Regions from separate parts of the Actinacidiphila sp. ITFR-21 genome, predicted to be linked through region 2. Evidence: riboswitches for the same ligand, from Rfam matches in the RefSeq annotation. Region 2 holds a riboswitch; the other holds the start of a gene.
What was found. A riboswitch is a leader RNA that binds a small molecule or an ion and turns the genes downstream of it on or off. The one in region 2 is predicted to bind S-adenosylmethionine.

Region 1 (7,737 bases), 1.4 Mb from region 2:
ACACGTCCGCCGGGGTCCGCCGGACCCAGAAGCAGCACACCCGCCAGGCTCTGCTGGACGCCGGACTGCGGCTGCTGGAGCACCAGAACCTCAGCAGCCTGGGCCTGCGCGAGCTCACCCGGGAGGTCGGAGTCTCCCCCGCCGCCTTCTACCGGCACTTCCCGGACATGGCCGGCCTCGGCGTCGCACTGGTCGGCGAGGCGCTGGGCAGCCTGCACACCGCCATCCGGGCGGTGATGGCCGACGGCTCGGCGGACTCGGCCGCGCGCATCGACCGTACGGTGGCGATCACCGCGGAGTACGTGGACCGGCACCGGCCGCACGTCCGCTTCATCGCCCGGGAGCGCTTCGGCGGCGTCCGGCCGGTCCGCGAGGCGATCGCCGGCGAGCTGCGGCGCTTCGCCGACGAGGTGGCGGTCGGCCTGGCCGGGCAGCCGCTCTCCGCCGGGTGGCCGGCGGACGACGTGCGGGTGCTGGCGGAGCTCTACGTCGACCACACGGTGATGACGGCGACGGCCTTCCTCGACGTGGCCCCGGGCGACGACGCGCGGCGCGAGCGGGTCGCCCACACGGCGGGGCTGCGGATGCGCATCATCAACACCGGGCGCGAGCACTGGCCGGTTCCGGAGACGTGACGGCCGGGCCTGCCGGCTCTCCGGACCCGCTGTGCTCGCACCGGCGGCGACGGCGGCGCGGACGCGGGCACCGCAGGCCGCGGGCGGCACGGGCGGCCGGGCGTCACCGCGGGAGGCGCGAGGTTGGTGCGGGCCGTGGCGGGCCCGCACCAGACCTCCCCCCGCCGGATCCGTTCCCCCCTGCGCGGATCCCCAGTGCTTGGGGCACCGGTCCGGCCATCATGGACCGGCGGGCCGCGGAAGAGGAGGACGCAACGTGCCGGCCGGCGGACCCAACGCGCCATACCGCGGGTAGGCTGCGAGGACGCCCGCCGCGGAACCACCGGGGCCCGTGGGAGGGCTGTTGTCCGCCGATCGCCGGAGGGAGCAGGAGTGCCGCCAGCAGACCCGACCGCCGCCCTGCCGACGCCCGCCCTGCCGGCCCCCGTTCCCGGGCCGGCCGGCGCCGCGGACGCCTTCGCGCCGGCCGCCGCGCTCACCGAGAGCGTCGCCCTGCCGCGGTTCATCGCCACCGCGGCCTCCCGCGGGACCCGGGAGGCCGAGGCGCTGGCGCGGGCCGCCGGGGTGCCGGCGGTCCTGCGCGGACCGGAGGCCGCCCGCGTCCCCTCGTCGTCCACCTACCGGTTGTGGGACGCGGTGCTGGCCCGTACCGGACGGCCGGACGTCGGGTTGCTGGCCGCCACCCGCTACCGGCCGGGGCGGCTCGACCTGTTCGACTACCTCTTCAGCACCGCGCCCACCGTCGGCGCAGGCCTGGCCGACGTGATCGGCGGCATCCACGTACTGAGCACCAACTCCGTGATGACCGTCGAGGAGTCCGCCGACGAGCTGACCGCCGACTACGGCGTGCGGGACGGCGACCGGCGGCTGCGCGGTGTGGTCGCCGAGTTCTCCTTCGCGGTGTTCACCTCGCTGCTGCGGCACGCCACCGCGAGCGCGCTGTCCCCGAGCCGGATCACCTTCACCCACAAGCCGCCGCACGGGCTGCACCGCTACGCCGACGCCTTCGGCTCGGCCCGGATCGAGTTCGGCGCGGCCACGGACTCGCTGACGCTCCACCGCCGCGATCTCGCGGTGCCGCTGGTCACCGCGGACGCCTCGCTCGCCGCGATCATCCGCCGCAACGCCGCCGCGCTGCGCCCGCCGTCCCGCCCGGCCGCCCGGACGCTGCTCGCGGCGGAGGCCGCGGTACCCGGCCTGCGGGACGTGATAGCCGCGCAACTTCCGGGCGGCCGACCCTCGTTGGCGACGGCGGCCGGCCGGCTGGCGATCAGCCAGCGGACCCTGCAGCGCCGCTTGGGCGAGGTCGGCACCACCTGGCGGGCCGAGGTGGACGCGGTACGGCGCGAGCAGTCCGCCGGACTGCGCCGTGAGGGCGGCGGTCCGGCCCAGCTCGCGAGCCGGCTGGGCTTCGCCGAACCGCGTTCGCTGCGGCGCGCGATGCGCCGCTGGGACGCCGAGGGGCACCCCGGCGCGGACCCGGGTATCGGCTGACCTGGTCCGGCCCGGCCGCGGGGGCGCGCGTCGCGGTTCCGCGCGCCTGAAATCCCGGCGTTCGGGAGGACGGAAGGCAACGGTGCCACTAGCCTGAGTCGCCAGCAGGGTCGGTGACGTCGGAGCCTGGAGGGCCGGATGGACCCAGAGCCCGCACAGACGGCGGAAGTCGTACGGTCAGGCGGTCGGCCGGGGGAGCAGCTGGCCCGGTTACTGGCCCGCGCCGAGAACGGCACCCGGATCGCGCGGCAACTCGCTGAGGCGCGGTTCGCGTTGATGCACTACTGCGGTCTCCAGTCCTGCCGGCACGCCAAGGGGCCGCCGCGCGGGCTGGACCGCAGGACGTACCGCCATAGTTTCCTGCTGCCCGACGGCGAGGTCCTGGTGCTGTGGGAGCTGGAGCACAACACCGGCCCCGACGGCCGGGTGCGGCACGCGGTGTTCGCCGACCGCGACGACATGGCGCTCGCCGAGTGGGCGGTGGACACAGCCTTCGGCGGCGCCGGCGGCCCGGCCGAACTGCCGTCGGACCCCTGGCCGTTGCCCGGTGGGACGGCCGGGCCGGCGGTCCCCGGCGAACCGGACCCGGCCGACGAACCACCGGTCCCGGGCCGGGAGGCCTACCGCCGCGCGTACACCGAGAACCGGTCGCCCGAGCACGCCCGGCGGCTGCTGCGCCGGGCCAGCAACGCCAACGCGCCCGGCGAGGACGTGCTGCTGCAGCTGCACGCGGCCATCGCGCACGACATCAGCATCGTCACCCGGCGCAGTTCGGTGATCGGGGGCCGACTGGTCTCCTGGGCACTGTACGAGCACGCCTTCCTGCTGCTGGACGGCGGCGAGCTGAGCCTGTGGGAGATCGACCACACCCGTACCCCGGACGGCCACCCGGTGTGCGAGGTCTACCCGTCCCGGGACGCCGCCCTGGACACCGCGGTCCGCCGGATCGAGGCGGGCGGGGCCGGCGGGTAGCGGCGGGCCGCCGGCCGGGTGACGCCGCGGGGGCCGGCCGCCCCCGCGGCGTCACGCCGCCGCGGCGGTCAGAAGGTGGCGGGCGGGTTGACCTGCGAGGCGGTGACGCCGGTACCGGCCACGTCCCACTTGGCGAAGATCTTCGCGTAGTCGCCGGACGCGATCAGCTTGTTGACCGCGTCGGACAGTGCCTTGGCGATCGGCGAGCCCTTGGCGGTGACGAACCCGACCGGCGTGGTGCTGATCTGGCCGAGGTACTTGGTGTTCGGCACGTGGGTCGCGTCGTACTTCAGGCTGAGCGTCGGGCCGAAGTAGATGTCCACCTTGCCGTTGGCCAGGCCGAGGAAGATCGGCGCGCTGTCGGTGAAGTACTGGACCTTGTACGGCTTCTTGCCGACCCCGGCGCACTTGGAGGCGCCGTCGGTGAGGATCTGCTGGAAGGTCGACCCCGGGCTGGTGGCGATCGTCAGCCCGCACAGGTCGGTGAGCTGCGTGGCGGAGTCGATCGGTACGTCCTTGGCGCCCAGGAAGGACTGGCCGTCGTTGAGGTAGGTCGCGAAGTCGACCACCTCCTCGCGGGCCTTGGTGACGCCGAAGTTGTCCTGGCCGACGTCGTACTTGGCGTTCTGGACGCCGGGGATCACCGTGGGGAAGGTGCCGTACTCCACGTTCCAGGTGACGCCGAGCACCTTGGCGACGGCGTTGCGCAGGTCGACGTCGAGGCCGATGGGGTCGCCGTCGGAGTTCTCGCCGCCGTGCGGCAGGCCGGAGACGCCGGGCGTCTGGGTGGTGCCGAGGGTCAGCTTGCCGGCGGCGCGGATCTTGGCGGGCAGCTCCGCGTTCAGCGTCGGGTCGGTGGCGACGGCGGAGACGACGTCCTGGTCCGGGATGGCGGTGGAGGCGGCCGACGTGGCCGGGGCGGCGGCGGTCGTGGCGCCGGTACCGGAGGGCGCGGCCGAGCCGGAGTCGTCGGAGGAGCTGCCGCAGGCGACCAGCAGGGTCAGTCCCACGGCTGCCGCGGCGGTGGCCGCGGCCAGGCGCGGTACGCGGCGGCTGGAGCGTCTTTCGGTGGTCACGGGATTGCCTCTCGCACGGTGGTCGGTCCCGGTGCGGGACGTGGCGGGCACCGGGACGGGGGAAGAGAAGAGAAAAGGGGGGCGGCCGGGCGGGGATCCGGTCGCGCGACTGCCCGCAGCACCACGAGGGGCCGCCGGAGCGGGCCCCGGCCGGCCGCGCGGCGACGGCGGGCGGGAAGGAACGGGAGCGGTACGGAGCCGGAGCGCCGGGACCGGACCGGACCAAACCGGGCCGGTCGCGGGCGGGTCCTCAGACGGTCAGCGGGCCCGGGGACGTCTCGGTACCCGGACACAGGGCGCTGCTGACCCGCAGCAGGTCGACATGGCGGCGGACCACAAGGACCGGGAACGCACCACGCGGGCGTGCCGCGTGCCGGCAGTGCCGTATGTCCATGTCCGTCCCCTCGTTCCCCTCGGTCCCGTCGGGCCCTTGGGGGCACCGCGCTTACGGGACGTCCGTGTCCCGTCGGGTCGTCACCTGGAGCACCCCGCCGCGGAGGAGGGTTGCTGGTCAGCCAGCCAGGGCTGCGCGCTGACGCTCGTAACCAGGGGTCACGTTAACCGCCCGGCGACTTTCGGACAATCCCCGCGGGAGCGACGAACGTCACTGTCCGGGCCCCCCGGGGCACGCGTACCGGCCGCCGCACCGGGGAAACGGTCGTGGGGCGGCCGGTGTTCGGCCGGTGGGGGATTGTGTCCGGCGGCGTCGCGGAGTTACGGTGCTGGCAGGTCATGAGTGTCAGCGACAAGCCCTGGCTCGCTGAACGGCAACCCTCCTCCGCGGCGGGGTGCTCCAGGTGACGACCGGGCGGGACCGAAGACGGCTCCGCAAGCGCGGGCTCGAGCGGGTGCGAGCCGATCGAGGCGGAGGTGACGTGGTGCGGGAAAACCCTGGGCGGTTCATGACCACCGTTGCCATGTACTCACGGCGTCACATCGACCTCCAGCGCGTCGCCGGCGCGCTGTGTCCGGGTCAGCCGACGGCCGCCCTGCGGCCCACCGCATCCCCGCCCGCGCCGCTTCCCCGCTGCCTTCGGCGCTCCTAGCCCCCGCCGGTCGGGGGCGGCCGGAACCCCGACCCCGACCCGCTCGGCCCGCCGGACGCGGCACCGGACCCCCGGCGCCGACGGTGAGGCCGGCACCCGCGCGGGCCACTTCGACCGCCCCGCCCTGCCCCGCCCACTGCCACGCCGCGGCCCGAGCGCCCCGCGCGAAGCCCCAAGGAGGCCCGCCCGCATGAGCAGACCCCGCAAGCAGATCCACCTCGCGGCCCACTTCCCCGGCGTCAACAACACCACGGTGTGGAGCGACCCGGCGGCCGGCAGCCAGATCGAGTTCAGCTCCTTCGCGCACCTGGCCCGTACCGCCGAGCGGGCCAGGTTCGACTTCCTGTTCCTGGCCGAGGGCCTGCGGCTGCGCGAGCAGGGCGGCGAGATCTACGACCTGGACGTGGTGGGACGCCCCGACACCTTCACCGTCCTCGCCGCGCTGGCCGCCGTCACCGACCGGCTGGGACTGGCCGGGACGATCAACTCCACCTTCAACGAACCGTACGAGGTGGCCCGCCAGTTCGCCTCCCTGGACCACCTGTCGGCCGGACGCGCCGCCTGGAACGTCGTCACCTCCTGGGACGCCTTCACCGGCGAGAACTTCCGCCGCGGCGGCTTCCTCGCCCAGGACGACCGCTACGAGCGGGCCCGGCAGTTCCTGGAGGCGACGTGGAAGCTGTTCGACTCCTGGCGCGGTGACGAGATCATCGCCGACAAGGAGTCCGGCCGGTTCCTGGCCGCGCCGGGTCCCGGGCGCTTCGACCATCACGCCGACCACTTCGACGTCTCCGGCCACTTCAACGTGCCGCGCAGCCCGCAGGGCCGCCCGGTGGTCTTCCAGGCCGGCGACTCCGAGCAGGGCCGGGAGTTCGCGGCGTCGGCTGCGGACGTCATCTTCACCCGGCACGGCACCCTGGAGGCGGGAAAGGCGTTCTACGCCGACGTCAAGGGCCGGCTGGCGAAGTACGGGCGCTCCCCCGAGGAGCTGCTGGTACTGCCGGGCATCACCTTCGTCCTGGGCGACACCGAGGCGGAGGCGCACGAGAGGGCGGATGTGGTCCGGCACCAGCAGGTCAGCGGGCAGACCGCGATCAAGTTCCTGGAGCAGCTGTGGAACCGCGACCTGAGCGCGTACGACCCCGACGGGCCGCTGCCCGCGGTCGATCCGCTGGTCGGCGAGAACACCATCGCGCGGGGCCGGGCCGGCGTGGGCAAGCGCGACCCGCTGCCGATCGCGGCGCAGTGGCGGGCGCTGGCCGAGGAGAAGAAGCTCTCGATCCGGGAACTAGTCGTCGAGCTGACCAGGCGGCAGGTCTACGTCGGCACCCCGGAGCAGGTGGCACGAACCCTCGACGAGTTCGTGCAGGCCGACGCGGGTGACGGCTTCATCCTCGCGCCGCACCTGACGCCCGGCGGGCTCGACGAGTTCGCCGACACCGTCGTCCCGCTGCTCCAGGAACGCGGCGTCTTCCGCACCGAGTACACGGGCGACACCCTCCGGGACCACCTGGGTCTCAGGGCGGCCGGCGCTCCGGCGGCAGCCGCCCCCACCGTCACCACCAGCACCGACGAGCACGCCGACCGGGTGCGTTCGTACCAGCCGCAGGCCAAGGAGTGGAGCAAGCGATGACCGCGGCCCGAGCGCAGCACAGGGAAGACCGCCACGAACGCCTCGGCCTACGGCCGGCGGGTCGGCCGCCGAAGCCGCAGACGCACGGTCCGGGGGACGGCCAGGGCGTCCGGGCGGACGGGCGTACGCTGGAGCCGGCGGAGTTGCGGCGGGTGTTCGGGACCTTCCCGACCGGTGTCACCGCTGTCGCCGCGCTGGTCGACGGGGTGCCCGTGGGCCTGGCCGCCAACTCCTTCACCTCGGTGTCCCTCGACCCGCCGCTGGTGTCCGTCTGCGTGGCGCACACCTCGACCACCTGGCCGGTGCTCAGGGACCGCGCCCGGCTCGGCGTCAGTGTGCTCGGCGCCCACCAGGAGCGCGCCTGCGCGCAGCTCGCGGGCCGCGGCGGCGACCGGTTCGCGGGCCTGGACTGGCACGCCACCGACGACGGCGCGGTACTGCTGGCCGGCGCCAGCGCCTGGTTCGACTGCGCCGTCGAGCAGCACATACGGGCCGGCGACCACGACATCGTGCTGCTGCGGATCCACGAACTGGGCGCCGACCACGCCGTCGCGCCCCTGGTCTTCCACGCCAGCCGTTTCCGGCGTCTCGAAGAGGCCGCCGACCGGGCCCACCCTCCGAAGGAGTAGTCGACATGACCGCGCAGACCCAGGAACTCGACCGGGCGGACTTCGTCCAGCAGTGGCAGGAGTGGCAGGCCGGGCGCGAGCGCGTGCTGGGCGACCCGCACGGCTTCCTCGCCATCACCAGCCTGAACTGGCTCGACGCCACTCCTACCCGTTTCCCCGACGCACCCGGTGCCTGGTCCACCACCGAGGAGGGCGTGGTGGTGGAGCTGGCCGAGGGCGAGGAGCTGACCCTGGACGGGCGGACGCTGCGCG
Region 2 (7,737 bases):
CGGGACGGGTCCCGCGCGGCCCGTCCACCACCTGTCGACGCTCGGCATCTTCCCCCGGACCGGGGCCGTGCCCGACGAGGACTCCTTCCCCTCCGTCGAGGACGTGCCGGACGACGGCTACGGCCAGAGCAAGTGGGTCGCCGAGGCCATGCTGCGGGACGCGCGCCGCCGGTACGGCCTGCCGGTGAGCCTCTACCGGATGGGCGAGGTGATGCCGAACACGCGCACCGGGGTCTTCAGCCACGGCGGCAGCCTGGCCGAGTTCCTGCTGGACGCGTCCGTCGAACTCGGCGTCACCTTCGGCACCGGCGCGCTCGGCGACTTCACCCCGGTCGACAACGTCAGCCGCCTCATCGCGACCGCCGTCCGCGACAGCCGCGTGGGGCAGACCTTCCACGTCGTGCAGCGCGAGTCGACCCGCCTGGACGACCTGCTCGGCCACGTCGCCGCCCGGTTCGGCCTGCGGAGCGTCGACTACGCGGAGTTCCGGCGGCGCGTCGCCGAACAGGACTCGCCGCTGCTCCAGCGGCTCGCCGCGGTGCTGCCCGACCCCGCCGCGGGCCCGCGGACCCTGACCGAGCTCTTCCGCGACGTGCCCTCCCCCGACGTCAGCCGCAACTGCCACGAGTTCGTCGACTCCGCGGCCGTCGAGTGGATCCCCCTGGACTCCGAGGTCTTCCACCACTACGCGGCGGCCCTGCGACCGCCGTCGGCCGCCCGCCGTGAGGACCTGCGGCTGCTCGGCAGGGCGGAGATGACCTCCTGATCCCCTGACAGCCGCGCCTCGGGGCCGGCGCACCGGTGGAAACACGTCGACGGCGGCCGGAATGCCGCCGAGAAGCGATCCGGTGTTCCGGCCCGCGAAGCCGAATTGTTGCACCGGTGTTGCGGTAATACCGGGGCGGAACGCGGTGGCCGGGCGGCATACGGCCACCGCGAATCGGTGTGCGCCGAATTCCCCCCGAACTCTTGCCCCGCCGCCCCGCACGGGGCTATCTTCCTGCCGACAGGTGATGAGTGTCAGCGTTCGGCCCTGGCCTGCTGACCGGCAACCCTCCTCCGCGGCGGGGTGCTCCAGGTGAACACCCGGCCGTGCCGCAGGGGCCCGGCAAGCGCGAGACCGGCGGGCGGTGCGCCCGCCGCCAAGTGGAGGTGCTGACGATGGGTGAGCGGCAGACGTCGCGGCCCGAAGGTCGCAGCGCCGTACGGGCGTTCCGGAGCTCCTCCCGTCGTCACATCGACCTTCAGCGCGTCGCCGCCGCTCTCTGTCCCGGGCTGCCCGCCGGCCGCTGACACGGCGCGGCCGCCCCGGGCGGGCAACATGCCGCCACCGGGCCGGACCTGACGGCGGCTCCGGCCGCGGCCCGGCGGGCACGGCACGGCCCGCGCGGCACGCACGGTAGCCGGTCGGCGCGGGATCACGCCGGCCGGCCCGGCGTACCTCCCCGGCGATCCCCCGCGGAACCGTATCCCGTACGCGGCGCGGTGAGCACCGACGGATTCGGCCGCCTGCCGCGCCTGACACGCCCAGTCGCCTTCCCGGAAAATCCGGTGCCCCGCGGTCGATGACGTCCGCGTGAACGCGTGTGCTTTCTCCCGCCGACCCGGAAACCGGTCGCGCGAACAGATCTCCGTACGCATGCGGCTGCCATTGGAGCCGGTCCGCAAATCCGCCATGCCCGAATACCGGACAGGATTCCCGAACCATGAGTGACGACATTCCGCAGACGCCACAACCCGGCGACGCGAACCCCGAACCACCGCAGCCCGGCCTCGTCGAGGCGAACGTCGACCTCGACGCCGCCAAAAGCGTCTCCCGGCGCCGCCTGCTCACCTTCGGCGCCGTCGGCGTGGGCGCCGCCGCTGCAGCCGGCCTGGGCAGCTGGGCCTTCATCAGGAGCGACACGAAGGACAGCGGCACCGCCGACGGCCTCACCGTGACGAGGTCGTGGGCCGACCGGCAGCTGACCGTCACCGCCCCCAGCGGCGTCTGCGACGCGCCGCTGATCGTCGCCTACGAGAAGGGCTTCTTCCGGGACGCCGGGCTGAACGTCGTCCTGAAGAAGACCGGCACCGACGAGGACGCCACCGCCGCCGTCGGCTCGGGCAAGTACATAGCGACCAACGGCATCTTCTTCAACTTCCTCGGCCCGATCTACAACGGCACCCCGGTCAAGCTGTCCGGCGGGCTGCACCACGGCTGCCTCGACCTCTACGCCCGCAACGACGGCTCGGTGCCCACCGTGGCCGCGCTCAAGGGCCGGAAGATCGGCGTGAGCAGCCTGCAGGGCTCGGCGCCCAACTTCTTCTCCCTCGACCTGCTCGACGCCGGCATCAACTCCAGTCCGGCGGCCAAGCAGGTCGAGTGGGTCGTCATCGAACAGGACCTCCTACCGAAGGCGCTCCAGGACAAAAAGGTCGACGCCATCGCGACCGCCGGCGGCTTCCTGCCGATCATCCAGGGGGTCAAGGACGGCTGGGCAAAGGAACTCTCCGACAACCGCGACCTGAGCCGCAACGCCTCCTACCCGTGCTGCGCGGTCGCCCTGAACGAGACCTTCGTCAGCCAGGACCCGGTCACCGCCGCCAGGCTGGTCAACGCCTGGGCGCGCGGCTCGCGCTACGTGGGGGCGAACCTGCAGGAGACCGCCGAGATCGAGTCCGGCAGGCACTACGTCCCGGACACGGCGGCCAACATCCTGCCGGTGCTGCAGACCCTCACCTTCGACCCCTCGCCCAAGAACCTGCAGCGGGTCCTCGAGCCGGGCATCGACAAGTTCATCCACACCGGCTTCCTCCCCGCCGGTACCGACGCCCGGGCGCTGGCCGACAAGGTCTTCGTCAACCTCGGTCTCGACTTCTGAGGAAGACCATGGACCCCACCACGCTCAACGCCGTCCCGGCCGCCACCCCGGCGGCGGCCGGGACGGCGGCCCCCACCGGGACGACCGTCCAGGGCGCGGCGCGTATCCACGCGGCCCTGGAGAAGGTCACCCACCCGGTCCGCGTCAACCCGGTCCTCACCGGCGCCGGCGTCCTCGCCTGGGCCGCCTTCAGTACGATCACCGAGGTCGTGCACGACAGTCCGGGACTGCCGCTGCGCGACAGCGCCGCCGTCCGCGCCACCACGGACTTCACCGCGATCGTCGGGGCGGCCGTCGCCGGGCTCGCGGTGGTGCTGTGGGCGCTCAGCGGCATCCGCGGGCGGCTGGGCGCCCGCGCGGCCGCCCGTGTCGCACACGGTTCGGCGTGGCTGTTCGGCTCGGCCGTCTGGGCGATCTTCTGGGAGATCTCCACCGCCAAGACCAACGCGCTGTCCACCCCGTACTTCGACGCCCCCCAGGAGATCCTCGACCACCTGTGGAACGACAGGGGGATCCTCGCCGACAGCCTCGGCAACTCGCTCCAGCTGCTCACGCTCGGCTTCGTCCTCGGCCTGCTCGCCGGTCTGACCACCGGGGTGGTGATCGGCTGGTGGCAGCAGGCCAACTACTGGGTGCACCCGATCCTGATGTTCCTCGGGCCGGTGCCGACGCTGGCCTGGGTACCGGTCATCTTCGTGCTGTTCCCGAGCGCCTACAGCGGCGCGGTGTTCCTGATCGCGGTCAGTGTGTGGTTCCCGATCACGGTGCTGACCCGGGCCGGCATCGTGAGCATTCCCCGCTCGTACTACGACGTGACGCAGACCCTGGGCGCCAAGAGCTGGTTCCTGCTGCTGCGGGTGAGCCTGCCGGCCGCGCTGCCGAGCATCTTCACCGGCGCCTTCATGGCGCTGGGCTCGTCCTTCGTGAGCCTCACGGTGGCGGAGAACTTCGGGGTGAACTCCGGACTCGGCTGGTACCTGAACTGGCAGAAGAGCTGGGGCGACTTCCCCGGCCTCTATGCCGGCATCGTCGTCCTGGTGGTCGTCTGCGGTGTGCTGCTGACCCTGCTGTTCCGGCTGCGCGGCTGGGTGCTGCGCTGGGAGAAGGAGCTGACCCGATGGTGACGACCGGCGCGGGTGCCGCGATCGACCTGCGCAACGTCACGCAGGCGTTCCGCAACGGCAGCAGCGACCTTCCCGTCCTCGACGACGTCTCCCTCTCGGTCAGGCCCGGTGAGTTCGTCGCGCTCGTCGGCCCGAGCGGTTCGGGCAAGTCGACGCTGATCCGGCTGCTCGCCGGGCTCGACAGGCCGCTGTTCGGTTCGGTGCGGGTGGGCGGCGAGCCGGTGACGGCTCCGGACCCGAGCCGGGCGCTCGTCTTCCAGGACCCGACGCTGCTGCCGTGGCGCACGGTCCGCGGCAACGTGGCGATCGGCCCGCAGGCGCGGCGGGCCCGCGCCGGGGCGAAGGCGCGGATCGACGACGCGCTCGCCCTGGTCGGGCTGACCGACTTCGCCGACGCCTGGCCCGCGCAGCTCTCCGGCGGCATGGCGCAGCGGGCCGCGCTCGCCCGCGCGCTCGTCAACGACCCGTCCGTACTGCTGCTGGACGAACCACTCGGCAGGCTCGACGCCCTCACCCGCCGTGTCCTGCAGGGCGAGCTGCTGCGGCTGTGGCGGGAGCGGGGCTTCACCGCCGTCCTCATCACCCACGACGTCAGCGAAGCACTCGTGCTGGCCGACCGGCTGGTCGTCCTCTCGCCGCGTCCGGCCCGGATCCGCGAGGTCGTCGAGGTCGGTCTCGACCGCCCCCGCGACCAGTCCGCGCCGGAGTTCGTCGGTCTGCGCGCGCGGATCCTGGCGCTGCTGGACGAGGAGGCCACGACGCCGCCGGACGAACTCCGGGAAACCCGCTGACCCGCGGGTCCACCCGCCCACCGACCCCACCGACCCCACCGACCCCACCGACGGAATCAGGCACGATGTCCCAGCACACGAAGTCCCTCGTCGTGATCATGTCCGCCGCCGCCGCGATGGTGCTCGGCGCGGCCGGACCGGCCGCCGCGCACGTCGGCGTCACGTCGTCGAGCGCCACGGGCGGCAGCAGCGCGGTGCTGACGTTCACGGTGCCCGCCGAGTCGGCGACCGCTCACACGGTCGGGCTGACCGTGCACCTGCCGACCACCACCCCGTTCACCTCCGTGCTCGGCGCACCCGCCCCCGGCTGGACCGTTCGGCTCACCCGGACCACGCTCGCCGTGCCGCTTCAGGACGACGACGGTGACAGCGTCACCTCGGCCGTGACCGAGGTGACCTGGACGGCCACCGGCGGCGGGCTGGCGCCCGGCCAGTTCGGCCAGTTCCTGCTGTCGGTCGGCCCGCTGCCGGCCGACGGCACCCTGTACCTGCCGACCGTCCAGCGCTACTCGGACGGTACGCAGGTGGACTGGGTGCAGCAGGCGCAGGGGGAAGCCGAACCCGAGCACCCGGCCCCGAGTGTGGTCATCACCCCGGCCGCGGCGGCGGCAACCGCCTCGGGCGGCTCGGGGGACGGCTGGGGCATCGGCCTGGGAGCGGCGGGCATCGTGCTGGCGCTGTCGGCGGGCGCCGTGGGCGGCGCGGCCCTGACCCGCGCCCGGCACGGCGCGGCCCGACCGGCCGTCGACGGCGGCGCGGGCCCACCGCGGGTCGACGACGGCGCGGGCCCGACCCGTACCCCCTCGTGAGCAGGCGGTCGGCGCGGCGGTGCGCGCTCACCCTCCTCGCCCTGCTCGGCACGCTCACCGGGCTGGCGCTCGCGGCCCCGCCCGCCTCGGCGCACGCCTACGTGATCGCGACCACCCCGTCGGACGGCACGGAGGTGCGCACGCCCCCGGCCGGCATCCGGGTCACCTTCGACGAGCCGGTCACCCTGCCCGCCGCCAAGGGGGCGACCAGTGTCGTCGACGCGGCGGGCAGGGACGTAAGCAGCGGCTCGGTGCGCCTGCTCGACGGCAGGCGCACCCTCGTCATCGGCGTCCGGCCGGGCATCACCGAGGGCTCCTACATCGCCAGCTGGTCCGTCGTCTCCGCCGACACCCACCCGGTGGGCGGGTCCGTCCAGTTCGGTTACGGCGTACCGGCGGTCACGATCGCGGCGCCGCCGTCCGAACGGCCGAGCGCGGGCCTGCAACTGGCCGTCGGGGCGGTCAAGGGCCTGCTCTACCTCGGACTCGTCGCCGCCCTCGGCGTGCTGCCCGCCGGGCTGGTGCTCGGCGCCGGTCCCGGCGAGCGCCGCGTCCTGTGGCGCGCCGCGCGGATCGGCGCCGCGCTCGCGGTCCTCGCCTCGGCCGCGCAGGTCGTGACGCAGTACCTCTGGGACGCCTCCGCCGTCCCCGGCGGCGCCACGTGGGCCGGCCTGCGCGGCTTCGCCGGGTCGGCGTACGGCCAGACGGTGTTCGTCCGCGTCGGCCTGCTCGCGGCGGCCCTCGCCGTCCTTCCGCCGCCGCACGCCCGCGACGGCGGCCGGCGGGCGCCGGTCCTACGGTGGACGGCGGCGGGCGTGCTCGCGGCGGCGGTGCTGGGCAGCGTCGTCCGCAACGGCCACGGCGGAACCGGCGCCTGGTGGTACTTCGCCTCCACCCTGGTGCACGTCGCGGCCGTCGTCGCCTGGCTCGGCGGGCTGGCCGTCCTCGGCTGGCTCGTGCTGCGCCGCCGGCTGTCCCTGGCGCGGCTCTCCCGGCTCCCGCTCTGGTCGCGCTACGCCACCGCCAGCGTCGCGGTGCTTGCCCTCAGCGGCGTGTTGCAGGGCCTGGTCCAGGTACGCTACCCCGCGGCGCTGACCGGCACCGCCTACGGCGGCATCCTGCTCGTCAAGCTCACGCTCGTCGCGGCGGCGCTGCTGCTGGGGCTGCGGGGCAACCGCTGGATCGGCCGGCAGCTCGCACGCCGGGACGCGTACGCGGCGGACGGGCGCATCGCCCCCGGGGAGACGGCACGGCTGCGTACCCGGGTCCGGGCCGAGGCCGGGCTCGGCGCGGTGATCGTCGTCGTCGCCGGGGTGCTGTCCTCGGCGGCTCCGGCCGCCACGGCCTACGCCCCCACGCGGGTCGTCCACGCGGCGATCGGCCCCTACGCCGTGACGATCGAGGTCGCCCCGGCCCGGCGCGGCCCGGAGAGCTTCCGCGTCACCGCCGAGGGCGCCACCGACGCCACCGCGCCGGTGCGGTCGGTCCAGCTCGACCTCGGCCGGCCCGCCGGCGGCGTCCGGGCCCTGCGGGTCGGCTTCCCCTACCGGCTGCCGGGCCCGATCCGCCCCGGAAGGGCCACCGCGTTCACGTTCGTGAGCTCCTCGGTCAACGTTCCCGGCACCGGCACCTGGACCGGGACCCTCGTGCTCGTCGCCGGCCCCACCGAGCAGTACGCCGACGCGTTCCACTACCGGGTCCTGTGAGCCGCCCCACCACACCGCCCGACCACCTGAGGAGATCCCGTGGCCACCTACGCATCCGTACTCGACTCCATCGGCGGAACGCCGCTGATCCGGCTGACCCGGGCCGCCGGGACGCTGCGCCCGCGCGTCTACGTCAAGCCGGAGTGGCAGAACCCGGGCGGCAGCGTGAAGGACCGGGCGGCCCTCGCCATGCTGCGCCGGGCCGAGGCGGACGGCTCGCTGCGCGCGGGTGGCACCGTGGTGGAGGTGACCAGCGGGAACACCGGCATCGGGCTGGCGCTCGCGGCGGCCCACCTCGGCTACCGCGCGGTGATCTTCACCAGTTCCTCGATCGCCCGGGAGAAGCAGGACCAGCTCACCGCCTACGGGGCCGAACTGCGCCTGGTCGACGCCTTCGTCCCCAGGGACCACCCGGACAGCCTGCGGTCGAAGGGCGAGCAGTT

Region 1: linked by a shared signal. The riboswitch ahead of RLT57_RS33585 (putative leader peptide) and the one ahead of RLT57_RS33435 (putative leader peptide) in region 2 are both predicted to bind S-adenosylmethionine.

What each region holds. Positions count from the first base shown of each region.
Region 1 is NZ_CP134605.1:6,392,803-6,400,539, reverse strand. Features, by position in the region: gene RLT57_RS28330 (TetR family transcriptional regulator) at 1-635, shown strand, start outside; gene RLT57_RS28325 (AraC family transcriptional regulator) at 1,008-2,129, shown strand; gene RLT57_RS28320 (DUF6227 family protein) at 2,268-3,101, shown strand; gene RLT57_RS28315 (ABC transporter substrate-binding protein) at 3,170-4,177, opposite strand; gene RLT57_RS33585 (putative leader peptide) at 4,428-4,571, opposite strand; SAM riboswitch class IV at 4,614-4,724, opposite strand; SAM riboswitch class IV at 4,906-5,018, shown strand; gene RLT57_RS33580 (putative leader peptide) at 5,080-5,223, shown strand; gene RLT57_RS28310 (NtaA/DmoA family FMN-dependent monooxygenase) at 5,414-6,856, shown strand; gene RLT57_RS28305 (flavin reductase family protein) at 6,853-7,485, shown strand; gene RLT57_RS28300 (DUF1684 domain-containing protein) at 7,491-7,737, shown strand, end outside.
Region 2 is NZ_CP134605.1:4,954,616-4,962,352, reverse strand. Features, by position in the region: gene RLT57_RS22330 (non-ribosomal peptide synthetase) at 1-766, shown strand, start outside; SAM riboswitch class IV at 1,010-1,121, shown strand; gene RLT57_RS33435 (putative leader peptide) at 1,162-1,293, shown strand; gene RLT57_RS22325 (ABC transporter substrate-binding protein) at 1,707-2,864, shown strand; gene RLT57_RS22320 (ABC transporter permease) at 2,873-3,988, shown strand; gene RLT57_RS22315 (ABC transporter ATP-binding protein) at 3,982-4,779, shown strand; gene RLT57_RS22310 (YcnI family copper-binding membrane protein) at 4,845-5,588, shown strand; gene RLT57_RS22305 (copper resistance protein CopC) at 5,585-7,294, shown strand; gene RLT57_RS22300 (PLP-dependent cysteine synthase family protein) at 7,334-7,737, shown strand, end outside.